One region of the Alteromonas sp. 4NH20-0104 genome, then DNA from elsewhere that is predicted to be linked to it. Evidence: predicted binding sites of a transcription regulator. Region 1 holds the regulator's gene; each other region holds the start of a gene.
What was found. Region 1 encodes FliA, which starts transcription of late flagellar genes. Its sites were predicted from a motif close to CTAAAGNTNNNNNNNNNNNNGCCGATA; they were not measured.

Region 1 (5,327 bases):
TCCAGATCGGTTTCTTCCCCTTCAAGCTCAAGGGTAATTTCTTTCTTCAGGCTGCGGGCTAAGTCACGAACGACTCGCGGAAAGCGCCCAAACACTTTCTTAATGGGCTGCATGCGGGTTTGCATCACAGCACCTTGTAAGTCACCGGTAACCACATCCAGATTAGCAATGGCCTTGGACATTGACTCATCGTTAATGCTGATGCCCAGACTTAACAAACGATTTCGCACCAGTACCAATTCACCGACCATGTTCATGATCTGGTCAAGACGACGGGTATCAACCCTGACTGTGGTTTCTGCCTGAGGCGCAGCAGGCCCCGCTTTTTTCTCTTCTTTTTTAGCCGCAGGTTCAGCGGCTTTTGCCGGCGCCGCGGGTTTGCTTTGAGCTTTTTCCGGGGTAGCCGGCGGCGTAGCAGGTTTAGCTGCCGGTGCTGCAGCTTTGGCGGCTGGCGGCGCTGTATTGTCAACTTTTACACGCGGTTTTTCAGCCGGTTTTTGTTCTGCAGGAGCATCCGCACCGGGGCCTTTTCCTTGCCCGTGTAATTGATCCAGTAGGGCTTCAAACTCATCATCAGAGATTTCTTCCCCCCCTCCAGTCTCCGCTGCCGGAGCCGGACTGGCAGGCGCAGGTGATGCAGGGGCTGGAGACTCGCCGCTGAACTGTCCTTTACCGTGTAATTCATCAAGCAGCGCTTCAAATTCATCGTCAGTAATGTCTTCATTACCGCTGGCAGCTGGTGCGGCGGACGGCGTTGGAGCCGGTGCCGGAGAGGCAGGCGCAGCGCCAGCCGCGGCGCCGGGTGCACCACCAGTGCCGTGCAGCTCATCGAGCAAGGCTTCAAATTCGTCTTCAGTGATATCTTCAATCAGTTCAGATGGATTGCCTGATTGAGCAGTGTCTTCTTCCAGCTCGAACGTCTCTTCGACTTCGACGGGTTCAGGTTGTGCGGCCGGCGCCTCATCCTGCGTGTCGCCAAAAATATTTTCTCCGGGCGCTTCCGGATTACTCAGCTTGTGCAATGTCTCAACCAGCCCAGCACTAGCCGGTTCCAGCGGCTCTCGCATTTTGACCTTTTCAAACATATCCACTACCACGTCAGTGGCCTGCAGAATAGTATCCATGAGTTCGGGGGTCAGCGAGCGCTGGCCATTACGCATTACGTCAAAGACGTTTTCAGCGCCATGGCAAATTTCAACCAGTTCGGTCAGTGACAAAAATCCGGCACCCCCTTTTACGGTGTGATAGCCCCGGAATATGGCATTGAGAAGGTCCTTATCCTCTGGATTGTTCTCCAGATCAACTAACTGCTCCTGGAGTTGCTCAAGAATTTCACCGGCTTCAACCAGGAAATCTTGCAAAATATCTTCATCGACATCAAAAGACATGTATCCGCTCCCCTAAAAACCCAGGCTGGATAAAAGGTCATCCACATCATCCTGGCCAGACACCACATCGTCACGCGATTCGGCATCAATAATTGGCCCTTCGGCGACAATCGCCTTTTCGGCCTTCGGCTGCGAAGAATTGGCCGCTTTGGTCACTTCTGCACCGCCAAACACAGTCAGCATGTGAACCAGGCTGTCTTCAACCTCTTTGACCAACTCTATTACGCGACGGATAACCTGTCCGGTCAGATCCTGATAACCTTGCGCCATAAGCACTTCGGTCAACAGCCCCATCATCTTATCGGCATCGTCCACAGAAGATTCAAGGTGTTTATCCAGGTCAAGACACATGGATTTAAATTCGTCGAGTTCGATCTCGCGGTTCATTAACTTTTTCCACTCAGGCATCAGGCTGTCTAATTGCCCTTTCATGGTTTCAACAATAGACATGCTCTGTTCAACAGCATCCATTGTAGTATTAGCCGCTTTTTCGGTTTCTTCAATAACGTAGGTTAATCGGGTCTGCGCATCAGGGATATCTTCGTTCGCCAAACCGGCGATCCGTTCATCCAGTTGAAAATTGTTTAAAGAGTCGTGTAACTGACGGGTAAGCTTACCCACCTCTGCGAATAATTCGACAGACTCTTTCATGGTGACAGCGTCAAGCAGTGCATTAGCAGAATCGGTATCACCTTCTTCCAGAAAGGTAACCAACTGCTTCGCTTCATCCAGCGTAATGGGGACTTTCTTATTTTCAGTCATCCAGTTGTCCTCAGCGGTTAAACACGTTACTGGATTAACCTAAACGTTCAAAAATCTTTTCTAGTTTTTCTTTTAGCGTAGCGGCAGTGAACGGTTTAACTACGTAGCCGTTTACCCCCGCCTGAGCGGCCGCTACGATTTGCTCTTTTTTCGCCTCAGCAGTTACCATCAGTACCGGTAAATGCTTGAGTTTATCGTCTGCACGAATTGCCCGCAGCAGATCGATACCCTGCATGCCCGGCATATTCCAGTCAGTCACCACAAAGTCAAAGTCACCTTGCTGCAACATTGGCAGTGCAGTACTTCCATCATCGGCCTCCTGAATATTGGAAAAGCCGAGATCTTTGAGTAAGTTTTTGATAATACGTCTCATCGTAGAAAAATCGTCTACCACGAGAATTTTCATATTCTTATCCAAAATTGCCTCCAGTGAGGATAGTCATATTGTTAGTATAGTTAATGTTACTCACCAGTCTGCCAGGACCGCATGCGCGCTTTTAATTTTAACATCGCCTGGCTGTGAATTTGACTGACCCGTGATTCACTTACCTCGAGAACCTCGCCGATTTCCCGCAGGTTTAATTCTTCGTCATAATACAAGGATAGTACGATCGCTTCACGCTCTGGTAATGTAGTAATAGCATGCGCCAGCGCTTTTTGAAATGAACCTTGCATTAAATCTTCCAGCGGCGAATCCGAACCCCGCGACTCATCCGTCGCGATTACGTCTTCAGACACGCCTAAATCTTCAATACCCACCAGTTTGCCGGCATTGACCTCGGATAACATCTGATGGTATTCCGGCAAGGATACATTGAGCTTGGCCGCAATATCGACATCCCGCGCATCACGTCCGGTTTCCCGCTCAACCTGAGAAATGGCATCGGAAATAGCCCGGCCATTCTTGTGGACCGACCGGGGTGTCCAGTCGCCTTTGCGGATTTCATCCAGCATAGCACCACGGATCCGAATCCCGGCGAAGGTTTCGAAACTGGCACCTTTGCTGCCGTCAAAATTTTTCGCTGCCTCAAGCAGGCCAATCATACCGGCCTGAATCAGATCATCGACAATTACACTGGCTGGTAGCCGCGCCATTAAATGGTGAGCAATACGTTTGACTAAAGAGGCATGTCGCTCAACCAGCTGCGCTTTATCAGTTTGTTGTTGGTACGCTGCAGCTTTGCTATTCACGCTATCTCCCTGCCACCTTCGACGCGATCAGTTGCTCAACGAAAAATTCGAGGTGTCCGCCGGGCTGCGCCGGGACAGGCCAGGTCAGAGCTTTGGTGGCCAACTGACCAATCGCGACGGAAGCCGGTGATGACGGGAAAGCATCCACAATAGCGGTTTGCTTGCGAACCGCCCGACGAATGTTTTCATCAAAGGGAATCGTGGCAACTAATTCCAGTGCCACATCGAGAAAACGCCCGGTGACCTTGGAAAGCTTGCTGAATAACTCCTGCCCTTCCCGCACATCGCGGACCATATTGGCCACGATCTTAAACCGGAAAATGCCGTGGTCGCGGTTCAGAATTTTAATCAGTGCATAGGCATCGGTAAGTGAGGTGGGTTCGTCACACACCACTACCAGGATATCCTGAGAAGCCCTGGAAAAACTGAGCACCATATCCGAGATACCTGCCGCCGTATCGACGATTAACACATCGATTTGCGAGCGCAGTTCACTGAACGCGCGAATAAGCCCGGCATGCTGAGTGGGTGACAGCTCTGTCATGGACTGGGTACCGGAAGTCGCCGGGGCGATTTTAATGCCATGGGGACCGGTTACCAGCACTTCGTCGAGCGTGCATTCCCCGGACAACACGTGAGACAAATTCTTCTCTACGCGCAGTCCAAGCATCACGTCTACGTTCGCCAGACCAAGGTCTGCATCCAGAACCATGACCTTTTTGCCTTGTTTTGCCATTGCTATAGCGGTATTCAGAGTAACGTTAGTTTTCCCTACTCCGCCCTTACCGCCGGTAACGGCTATTACCTTGATTAATCGTGATTGATTCATCTTTCGTAAGCTACTCGCCTGGTCTTCAATCATACTGCCTGTGCTGTGTTTACATCGGAACTGCTATTAGTATGATTCAAACCATACTTTTTATAAAGCTTTGCTGCTAAAGAGATTATAGATTTCGCATTAGCAACGTGAATATCCTCAGGCACCTGTTGGCCATCGGCAACATAACTGACCGGCAATTGCGCCTCAATTACGTTGCTGACCACTTCCCCTAAACTATAGCACTCATCCAGCTTAGTGATGATACATCCTTGCAAATCAATACTCTTATAGGCGTTGATAATATGCTTAAGTGTAGCCTGTTGCGTATTACCCTGCACAACTAAATAGTTTTTTACCTGCTGACCGCTTACCTGGCCGAAGGTGGCAAGCTGGCTAATCAAACGACTGTCGCGTTGGCTAAAGCCTGCGGTATCGATCAATACCAGGCGTTTGTTGCGCAGCTGAAACAGTAAATCGGCCAATTGTTCACCTGATTGAGCTTTACGAACCGGACACCCAATAATTTTGCCATAGGTGGCTAGTTGCTCATACGCAGCAATTCTGTAGCTATCGATAGTAATGAGTGCTACCTGATCGGCACCATACTTTTGGGCATAGCGGGCAGCCAATTTGGCAATGGTAGTGGTTTTACCTGTACCGGTCGGTCCGACTAAAGCAACCACTCCCTGTTGGGTGAGAATATCATCGTTATTGGTGGTCAGACGATTGGACAAAAGTTTTAACAGATACAGCCAGGCCTCGCGCTCATTACACTCAGCCGGCGTGTAGGTGACCATTTGTGCGGCCAGTTGCTGACTAATTCCCATCGCACAAAGCTGCTGCAACAGGTAACGTTGTTGTGGCTTAAGGCGCGACTGTTGCTGCTGTTGCATATCGGCTAACTGAAACTGTAACACATTGCGTAATGAGGCAATTTCAGCGCGGATATCCGCCAGACTGCCACCGCCGCTGTGCTCTGCGTCTTCCTCAACTGCGGGGAATGGTGAGGTTTCTTTGACTGCCGGGGCCTCGGTCGCGAGCGGTTTCACCGGCGCGCGTTTCTCCGCTTCAGCGTTGGCCGCTTCTACACGCTGGGCTACTGCCGCTTTCTGCTCAGCCTGCTTTTCGAGCAATGCGCGCAGAGTATCCGGACCATCATCGCCAAT
Region 2 (5,327 bases), on a different contig from region 1:
TTGAAAAAGAGTGGCAGCACAATGTCTTTTGAAGGAGCTTTTGATGCGAATGTTACACACCATGTTACGGGTAAAAGACCTGGACGCTTCCCTGGCGTTTTACGTTGACACCATGGGCATGAAATTGCTGCGTAAAAGTGACAACACAGAATATGAATACACTCTGGCATTTGTAGGTTATGCCGATGAGTCTGAACAGGGCGTACTGGAACTGACCTACAACTGGGGTGATAACGAATATGATCTGGGTAATGCTTACGGTCACGTTGCCTTCGCTGTAGAAGACATCTATGCCTTTTGCGAGCAACTTGAGGCACAAGGTGCCGATGTTTACCGTAAACCCGGTCCGGTAAAAGGCGGCAAAACCGTCATTGCCTTTGTGCGCGATCCCGACGGTTATGCCATTGAGTTAATCCAACCTGAGTAAGTGTTTGTGTTAAAAATTGATATAAAACCGATAGCCCTGCTATCGTTGGCGACGCTGGTGTCATTTCAATGCCTGGCATTTGATATTATTGCCCACCGCGGTGCTTCGGGTTATCTGCCGGAACACACTCTGGCAGCCACCACCATGGCCTTTGCTCAGCAACCTGATTACATCGAGCAGGATTTGGTGATAACCAGCGATGGCGAGCTGGTTGTGCTACACGATATCCATCTTGAAACGGTCACCAATGTAGCAAACGTGTTCCCTGACCGTCATCGCGAAGACGGGCGTTTCTATGCGCTGGACTTTACTCTGGCCGAACTCAGGTTATTAACGGTACATGAACGTACCGACTCCCAGGGCAAGCAAGTCTATGCAAACCGCTATCAGGGTGAGGGGCAATTTAAGGTTGCCACCTTTACTGAACATCTCAGCACCATTCGCTCTCTCAATACGACTACCGGTGAATCAGTCGGTTTGTACAGTGAAATCAAGTCGCCGGCCTGGCACCGCGAGCAGGGAATTGATATCAGTAAAGCAGTGCTGAAGGTATTGCGTGCGCATAATCTCGATGATGCCGCTGCCAACATCTATATCCAGTGTTTTGACTTTGAAGAAATTAAACGACTTCGTCAGGAGCTCGGTGCCAGAGTCAAACTCATTCAGCTTATTGCCGAAAACAGCTGGAATGAAACCCCTACCAACTACGATGCCCTCAAAACAGTTGCTGGCATGCAGGAGTTAACCCAATATGTACAGGGCATAGGGCCATGGCTGGGTCATGTCACGCGATACGAGCAAGGGCAGCCAACCACAGAGCTCACCGACTGGATGATGGCTGCTCAACAGGCTGGGCTGCTGATTCACCCATACACCTTTCGACTCGATGCTTTGCCGCCAGGGATTTCCGCTGAGCAACTGTTGATGCTGATGGTGAAAAAATGGCAGTTCGATGGTGTGTTTACCGATCAGGTCCCGCCGGTTAAACGTTTTTTGCAAGGCCAGTGAATCCACCCACACAAAAAAGCCGCGAGAGTCAGTCGCGGCTTTTCACAATCGTCGTCAGACTCAGGACTTTGCCATCCTGACCACCACCCTACGGTTTGTTGCTCTTGACTGGCTGGTAGTATTGGGCGCAATATGGCGTTTTTCACCGTGCCCGGTGATTTCAATGCGATCCTCTCCTACACCGAGGTCGGTAAGGTATTTCTTGACTTCGTTTGCTCGTTTTACCGACAACTGCTGGTTATTCCATGAGCCACCGTAACTGTCGGTGTAACCGTCGAGAAGCACCAGTTCAAGTTCGTTATCTTCTCGCAAGTAGTCGCCAATCATCGCCAACCTGCGCTTCGAATACCGTGATAGCTCGGTACTGTTCTTCTCGTAGCTCAGTACCGTGTAGCTGATATCATCAAAGCTGTACGGCAGCAGGTTTGACACACAACTAACAAAGTCCTGATACACCGGAGCAAAATTACTCGCATTTAACCCCACTGCAACTTCGTCATTCGGGTTGTACCAGTCCTGATAATAAATGGTTGGCCAAAAGCCTTTTTCCAGCTCACTGAGCATGGTCCAGGCGGTCTCTTCGGGTAAATCACCATCGTACTGAGTACGCAATGTCATGTCGGCAATTTGTCGCGCCCTGACACCGGGCATCCATTTCGGCGGGACGGCATAAACCGCTGCCGTGCCAAACTTCTTGGGCAACAGATTCATATCCAGCACAAATTCCATATTGAGTTGTTTGGACGCTTCACTGGTGAACTGCGCTTCCCCATAACCGGGCAAAGTATGGCTAAGCGTACAGCTGAGTCTAGAACTCCTGCTGAGCTGCCACTGTGAGCTTTCTACCGTTGAATGGTACTGACGCAATGATGCCTGAGCCGAGCTGGCGCCCATCCCCAGCAAAGCAATGGAAAATGAAATTAGCGAAACCGATTTCAACATGTATAGCCTCAGTAATCGATAAACCTGTAAACCTTCGTCTCTATCTTATCGTCAACGAACAATAAAAGTTTAGCACCGGGTAGATACTCAGCGCTAATATTGACATAATTCTCCCCCTGATGAGAACACTCTTTGATTTATCCATCAACGAGTCTGCTCACCACTAACCGTCAGGTTTACTATTCAACCACCAGATACAGAGTGATATGCCACAAACTATTCCCCCACTGTCACAACGCTTCAGAGGCTATTTCCCGGTCATCATTGATGTCGAAACAGCAGGCTTTAATGCAACCACCGACGCGCTGTTAGAAATTGCCGCAGTCACTCTAAGCATGGACAGTGAGGGCATGTTAGCCCCTGCTGCTACCTACCATGCACACGTGACCCCTTTTGAAGGGGCCAATTTAGAACAGGCAGCGCTTGATTTTAATGGTATCGACCCGGACTGTGCCTTACGTGGTGCCATCAGTGAAGATGAAGCCATGAAAGGGCTGTGTAAACACGTACGTAAACTGCAAAAGGAAGCGGACTGTCAGCGCAGTGTGATAGTGGCACACAACGCCACCTTTGATCAGAGCTTTGTGAATGCCGCAATTGAGCGTTGTAATATAAAACGCACGCCGTTTCACCCGTTTGTATCGTTTGATACCACTACCCTTGCCGGGCTCGCCTTAGGTCAGACTGTTCTGGTAAAAGCCTGTCAGGCCGCTGGTATAAGCTTTGATCAGAATGAAGCTCATTCCGCCCTTTATGATGCCGAAAGAACCGCCGAATTGTTCTGCTATATCGTTAATCGCTACGCCAGTCTGGGCGGTTGGCCATTGTCCGCACCTAACGAAAACTAAGTTTAACAATTAACGCTATAACCTGGTCAGGCCCCCCCTGGGCGTAAAAATTAAAGCAAAAAAAAGAGGCACCGAAGTGCCTCTTTTCATTTCAAAAACGCGATTAAAGCTCTTCTGATTTCTCAGCCAGGTACTTAGCAACACCTTCAGGGCTTGCGTCCATACCGGCTTTACCTTCAGTCCAGCCAGCCGGACATACTTCACCGTGCTCTTCGTGGAAATCCAGTGCGTCAACCATGCGCAGCATTTCGTCGATATTACGACCTAAAGGCAGATCGTTAACTACCTGATGGCGAACCTGACCTTCTTTGTCGATCAGGAAAGAACCACGGAAAGCCACACCCGCTTCAGGATGCTCAACGTCGTAGGCCTGACAAATTTCATGCTTGGTATCAGCAACCAGGGTGTATTTTACCGGACCAATACCACCTTGGTTTACAGGTGTATTACGCCATGCGTTGTGCGAGAACTGAGAATCGATAGACACACCGATAACCTCAACACCACGCTTAGTGAATTCTTCGTAACGCTTATCAAAAGCAATCAGTTCTGACGGACATACAAAGGTAAAGTCCAGTGGATAGAAAAAGACGACGGCTTTTTTGCCTTTGATGGCTTCGCTCAGAGTAAAGCTGTCAACAATTTCACCACTGCCTAAGACGGCTGCTGCAGTAAAATCCGGGGCTGGACGTCCAACTAGTACGCTCATATCTATTCTCCATTTTCATTATGTGAATAGCAGTAGTTGTGATCTATATCACATCAGTATCTGCTGCTGCCTGATATAGTGAGTGCATTAAATGAAAATACAATTGACGTTGCGGACTTTTTTAAACTCATCAGACCAGATAAGCCGATATTGACCTGCCAGATGACGGATTCGTCATAAAGCTGCACAAAATATTTGCAATAACCTCAAATAGCAATTATTATCATTTGCATATTGATATTGGAGTTAAGGTTCTATGTACGTTTGCATGTGTTACGGTGTAACTGATACCGCGATACGCAAAGCTGTGACTGACAGCGGCGTTGGCAATATACGTGATCTGCGCGAACAACTGCAGTTGGGTTCGCAATGTGGTAAGTGCATACAAATGGCCCAACAGGTTATCGATTCCACCATTATTAATGAAAGCTTGTTTAAGGACGTTGGTTAACGTCCTTTTTTATTGCCTCCCGGCTTACCACCCTGCTTTTAACGCAACAAACCCATAACGCCCATCAAACCCACCCGGACTCGTTGACGGATACTTTGCCCCCGCGACAAACCGGTGCGGATTGAGTTCAGGCTGAGTATTAAACACATTATTCATGCCCACTGTTAGCTGCCACTCAGGCGTTAGGGTGTACGACCACCGCGCATCCAGAGTAAACCGTCCTGCCGTCTCAATATCGTAACCGGCCGAAGCGTCCAGATGATCTTCGTAAAAGGCGCCATAATAATGCAGTTGCCAGGCCAGCTGATGTGCACCAAGTTGCTGGATCAGACTCACATTCGCCCGGTAAGCCGGTAAGTTGTCTTCCAGCATACGTATGCGCTGGGCGGTCAGGTTTATCGAGCCCTCTGTTTGCTCGAAGTCCCTGGCACTCACTCTGGTCACCTGAGTGTCTGTCCAATTCAGCGTTGCCAGTAACTGATGCTGCCAGCCGTAAACGTCAAACTGCCAGTTGAATACTAAGTCCAGTCCTCTGGTGCGAGTGTCAAAATCATTGGTAAAGAATTTAGCGCTACGGTAGGTTGCGGCCTCTTCAAACCCTTGTTCAAGCAATAATTGTACGCTCGCTTCATTCAGTGCAATGGCTGACGTTGTGCTGATGCGATCCGCTAAATATATCTGATAAAAATCCATGGTTAACTGCGCGTCAGAAGAAAGGTTGGCGACCACACCAACGCTTACATTCACCGACTCTTCAGGCAGTAATGGCGTAGCCCCCAATTCGGTAGCTACGATATTAGTTGGCGGCAGGGTCACCTGATCTTCCAGCCCATTTAAACCAAACTTAGTACTGATATTAATGATATTGCTCTGGCCTACGGTAGGCGCTTTAAACCCCGTGCTAAGTGACGAGCGGTAGGCTATGGCCTGAGTCGCTTGCCA
Region 3 (5,327 bases), on a different contig from region 1:
AGGGCATTATCAATAAAGCCGGTATTTCCTTTAGTGGTCATACCGAGTTTTTTGCCCACCAGTCCAACACCATTGATGTGGTGATGCTGCTGGCTACTGACGGATTAAACGTTGCACTGGCCACTACTCATATTCCACTGGAGTATGTCTCACGGGCGATAACCCGCGAGCGCCTGCACAAAGTGATTCATATTATTCACACCGATTTAAAGCTGAAGTTCAATATTACCCAACCGCACATTTACGTGTGTGGTCTGAATCCGCATGCCGGCGAAGACGGTCACATTGGCCGGGAAGAAATTGAAACCATTTCACCAGCGCTGGATGAACTGCGCGAAGAAGGTATTCACCTCACCGGGCCATTGCCTGCCGACACCATCTTCCAGCCCAAATACCTGGAAGATGCGGATGTGGTACTTGCCATGTACCACGACCAGGGCCTACCCGTGCTAAAATATAAAGGCTTTGGTGCCTCGGTGAACATTACGCTTGGTCTGCCGTTTATTCGCACCTCAGTAGATCATGGTACTGCCCTGGATCTGGCCGCTAAAGGTCAGGCAGATAGCGGCAGTTTTACCAAAGCAATGAATAAAGCAATCGAACTGGCTTATCATCAACAATGAATAAAACCCATTTAGGTCATACCGCCCGCAAGCGGTTTGGCCAAAACTTCTTAAACGACACTTTTGTTATTGAGCAAATTGTCGATGCCATCAACCCTCAGGACGGTGAAAACCTTCTGGAGATCGGCCCCGGACTGGGTGCACTGACCGATCCAGTCTGTGAGCGGGTTAACGCACTGACCGTCATTGAGCTGGACCGCGACCTGGCTAAACGCTTGCGTCAGCATCCATTCCATGGCAGCAAACTCACCGTTGTGGAGCAGGATGCGCTGACTGTTGATTTTAACGACCTGGCCAGGCCCGATGCGCCGCTTCGGGTATTCGGTAACCTGCCGTACAACATTTCCACACCCATTATGTTCCATCTGTTTTCCCACGCCGGCATTATTGGCGACATGCATTTTATGCTGCAAAAGGAAGTGGTAAACCGTTTGGCGGCCAGCCCGGGGAATAAAAATTACGGCCGATTGTCGGTGATGGCGCAGTATTACTGTAGCGTTCAGCCCGTACTCAATGTACCGCCGGGTGCTTTTGTTCCGCCGCCCAAAGTGGAGTCTGCAGTGGTCCGCCTGACCCCCCATCGCACCCCGGTGGTTAAGGTCAGTGAAGTAAAAATGCTTGAACGTGTTTGCACGATGGCGTTTAATCAACGTAGAAAGACCATACGTAATAGTCTGAAAGACTGTATTAACGAAGCACAGTTAGAAGCGCTTGGCCTTGATCCAACCCGACGGGCTGAGACACTGTCGCTCGATGATTTTGCAACCGTTGCGAATTGGGTGAGTGAACATGACAGCACCGAAGACCGAAAATAATCCGGCCGAACTGGTTACCGTTCGGGTAGTCACGCGGCATTTGCCTGAACATTTACCCTCAGACAGTGACAAGTACGCCTTTGCGTATCAGATTACCGTAATGAATCATAATAGCTTTGCGGTGATACTGACTCACCGCTACTGGCTGGTAACTGATGCTAACGGCAAACAAACTGAAGTCAGCGGTGAAGGTGTGGTTGGCAAACAGCCTACCATTGAACCCGGTGACAGTTTTCAGTACACCAGTGGCTCCGTTATCGACACGGAAGTAGGCACTATGCAAGGGTATTACGACATGAAAACCGCTGATGGCGATGTATTCAGAGTGCCCATTGAGCCATTTCGCCTCGCGCTACCTAATATCATCAACTAATCTACTGATATGGCATCATACGTAATTGGCGACATTCAGGGATGTTACGCCGGGCTTCGCCGTTTGCTCGACAGCATCAGTTTTGAACCTGGCCGCGATAACCTTTATGCGGTGGGCGATCTCATTGCCCGCGGTGAAGACTCGCTGAGTACACTGCGTTATCTGCGCTCACTAGGCAGCAGTTTCTATAGTGTTCTGGGCAATCATGATCTGCATTTTCTGGCCGTTTCTCAGGGCATTAAGAATCCCAAGCGCAGCGATAACCTGGAACCTTTAATAAAAGCTCCGGACATGGCGGCGCTGACCGACTGGCTCAGGCAATGGCCACTAGCCATGGCTCTGGATGCACAGCACACCATGGTCCATGCCGGTTTATACCCGGGCTGGTCGACAACGCAGCTCATTGCTTACAGTAAAGAAATCAGCGATGAGCTAAAAAGTGTTAAGTGGCGGCAACTGCTCGAAAACATGTACGGCGATGGCCCGCCCAAATGGAACCAGAAACTCAGCGGTAAACAGCGCCAACGCTTTATTATCAACGCCACCACCCGCATGCGCTTTGTGCGCCCTTCGCTGGCGTTAAATCTTACCGAAAAATCAGCTCCCAAAGATGCACCTACTTCATTGCGCCCTTGGTTTGACGTGTCTAATCAGCAGCTGCAAGCCAATGAAACCATTTTGTTTGGCCACTGGGCTGCCCTGCAGGGAAAAACCTCTTCTGCGCAATTCATTGCTTTGGATACCGGCTACGTGTGGGGAAATACCATGACCCTGTGGCATAAGGAATCCGGCGAATACATTTCTGTATCAGCGTAATCGTCTGTCACCGACTATAATAATGGGCAACCATTAACAAAATCATTTAACTATTGGCCATTACGACCGATAAAAACACCAGGATTGATATAAAAATCCGCTGAAAAAGTTCTAATACTTTTGTATCAGTTTTAAAAGATTGGTATAACTAAACTTGCGGGAGGAAACAGCTCTCCTGTTACAGATTACCCGGTTTTATTGCGTGCTTTGAGGGGATGCAACGCTGCAATACCAAAGAAACCGGTTAACACCAGACTCCGAACAGGCACAGTTCATATTTGTTTGGAATACCAAAACTATAATAATGCTCTGGGAGCTACAATGAATTTAACGGTAAAAGCGCGGGTTATTCTCGGCTTCTTCACGATAAGTGTGCTGCTGCTAATCATCAGCGGAGTGTCTCTGTTTAATCTGCGTTCATTACAAAATGATGTAGGCGAAGTAAATACGGTGGCAGTCCCCACAGTAATCGGCAGTAATACGCTTAAAGCCTCATTTCTGAACATGGGGCGTTTGGTTTTCGAAGCTTATGTGTCTGATGAACTCTCAACAGTTAACGAAAAGCAAACACAGTTCCAGGAAGCCAGTCAGAACTTTACCAATGCCTATAAAGCCCTGGCAACAACGGTAAAAAACGATCCCAAACTCAGTGCCGCTTTACAGAATGTAAACGGTATCTCACAGGATTACCTGTCTACGGTTAACGGCTTGTATGCCAGCCACAACAACTATTTATCCCGCCGTAATGATGTGGAAAACCGTTTGATGGATTTGGAAGATAACGCCGATGACGCTTCCACCTACCTTCTTGATTTCAGTGATTTAAGGGAAGTACAAAGCAATACTAATCTGCGTCGCGCTTCCGAGCTCGGTGGCGAACTGGAAACCCGTTTGCTGACACTCATTACGGTTACTTCAGATTACATCAAAACCCAGACACTGGTGCGTGCTGATACGCTTGGTAACGAAGTGCAGTTCGCCGTGGATGCGATTCACGAACAACTTGATGCCATGCTGAGTGCAGCCAATGGCCAGGACTCGTCTGGTACACTGGAAGAAGTAGAATCCCTGGTAGACGACGCTATCGATGCCGTAACGGGCAGTGACGGTGTGGTGCAACTGCATGTTTCACGTTTGGAACTGCGCAACCAAACCGAAAAAGCCCTGGGCAAATCTGAAGAGATGGCGGCCAGTGCCGTAGGCGAACTTGAGCAGTTACTGAATCTGACCAATGCCAAAGTGAAAACGCTGGAAGAACAGGTTACCAGCAACGTCAGCTTTGGTACCACGCTGGTACTGGTTATTGTAGTAGCCTCGCTGGCCATTGCGTTCCTGACCGGTTACAAAACCGTTAACGCGATTACGGTGCCGCTTAAGAAAGTCAACGACCTGCTGAATATCGCCTCCTCTGGCGATCTGACCCATAACCTCGACGACTCCAGTCAGGATGAGTTTGGGCAGTTAGCGAAAAACTGTAATAAGCTGATACTCAGTCTGAAAGAGCTGATCCGCGGCATTAATGTGCGCGCAGAGCAGCTGGCGGCGGCATCGGAGCAAACTTCAGCGGTTACCACGCAAACCACCAAATCGATTCAGGATCAGAAAGCACAAATCGGTCTGGTGGCTACGGCGACCACTGAGATGCATTCCACTTCACAGATGGTCTCGCAAAATGCCGAAGATACCTTGCTGGAAATCCGCAATGCGGATCAGGAATCGAACAAGGTACGCGATATTTCACTGGAGAACAAAGCCACCATTGAAGTACTGGCCCGCGATGTTGAAGATGCCGCTCAGGTTATTCATAAGCTTCATCAGGACAGCGCCAGCATTGGTAGCATCCTGGATGTTATCCGTGGTATCGCCGATCAAACCAACCTGCTGGCACTGAATGCGGCAATTGAGGCAGCTCGTGCCGGTGAACAAGGCCGGGGCTTTGCAGTGGTAGCAGACGAAGTGCGCACACTGGCCAGCCGAACGCAGGAGTCAACGCAGGAAATTAATGCCATGATCGAAGTCCTGCAGGAAGGGGCAGAAAAAGCCGTATCCGTTATGGACCAGGGCAAGCAACAAACCGCCAAATGTGTTGAGCAAACCGAACTGGCTACCCAGGCGCTGGATATCATATCTGAAGCCGTTAAACGTGCCCACGATGTGAGCAGTCAGATTGAACAATCGGCCCGTGAGCAAAACCTGGTATCACAGGATATCTCTGAGAAACTGGAAACCATCGTCGGTATTGCAGAAGAAACTACGGTTGGCGCACAGCAAACGTCAGATTCAAGCGAAGAAGTCGCCCGTCTCGCCGAAGAACTGCAAAGCTCAATCCGACAGTTTAAGGTGTAAAAACACTAAAGTGTTTTTACATCCCGGAAACGCCAAAGGCGTTATCCGGGATCCCCTTAACAGGCTGACTAACCTTAACATCCTAGTGTTTTTACATCCCGGAAACGCCAAAGGCGTTATCCGGGACCCCCTTCCCTGATATCGTGGGTCTAAAAAGAACGACATAAAAAGCGGGCTGTTTTAAACGAGTCACGCTGCCCAGGAGATACCGGCTCGAGGGCCGGTATGACGGTTATGAATTAAACCGCCAGTATACTCGTTATAACAAAGTACTTTTGACCTCCTCACATCCCGTCATCCCGGAATTTTCGCAGAAAATATCCGGGACCCCCTTCCCTGATATCGTGGGTCTAA

Region 2: the regulator FliA is predicted to act here: its motif matches at 2,424-2,450, upstream of AC27IB_RS15825 (flagellar protein MotY).
Region 3: the regulator FliA is predicted to act here: its motif matches at 2,673-2,699, upstream of AC27IB_RS19635 (HAMP domain-containing methyl-accepting chemotaxis protein).

The regions. Positions count from the first base shown of each region.
Region 1 is NZ_BAAJLP010000001.1:17,212-22,538, forward strand. Features, by position in the region: gene AC27IB_RS00075 (chemotaxis protein CheA) at 1-1,388, opposite strand, end outside; gene AC27IB_RS00080 (protein phosphatase CheZ) at 1,401-2,150, opposite strand; gene cheY (chemotaxis response regulator CheY) at 2,185-2,568, opposite strand; gene AC27IB_RS00090 (RNA polymerase sigma factor FliA) at 2,613-3,341, opposite strand; gene AC27IB_RS00095 (MinD/ParA family protein) at 3,343-4,203, opposite strand; gene flhF (flagellar biosynthesis GTPase FlhF) at 4,200-5,327, opposite strand, start outside.
Region 2 is NZ_BAAJLP010000022.1:81,317-86,643, reverse strand. Features, by position in the region: gene gloA (lactoylglutathione lyase) at 44-427, shown strand; gene glpQ (glycerophosphodiester phosphodiesterase) at 434-1,435, shown strand; gene AC27IB_RS15825 (flagellar protein MotY) at 1,496-2,377, opposite strand; gene rnt (ribonuclease T) at 2,584-3,225, shown strand; gene AC27IB_RS15815 (peroxiredoxin) at 3,329-3,934, opposite strand; gene AC27IB_RS15810 ((2Fe-2S)-binding protein) at 4,191-4,385, shown strand; gene AC27IB_RS15805 (TonB-dependent receptor domain-containing protein) at 4,410-5,327, opposite strand, start outside.
Region 3 is NZ_BAAJLP010000033.1:49,945-55,271, forward strand. Features, by position in the region: gene pdxA (4-hydroxythreonine-4-phosphate dehydrogenase PdxA) at 1-623, shown strand, start outside; gene rsmA (16S rRNA (adenine(1518)-N(6)/adenine(1519)-N(6))-dimethyltransferase RsmA) at 620-1,438, shown strand; gene apaG (Co2+/Mg2+ efflux protein ApaG) at 1,413-1,811, shown strand; gene AC27IB_RS19630 (symmetrical bis(5'-nucleosyl)-tetraphosphatase) at 1,821-2,627, shown strand; gene AC27IB_RS19635 (HAMP domain-containing methyl-accepting chemotaxis protein) at 2,949-4,973, shown strand.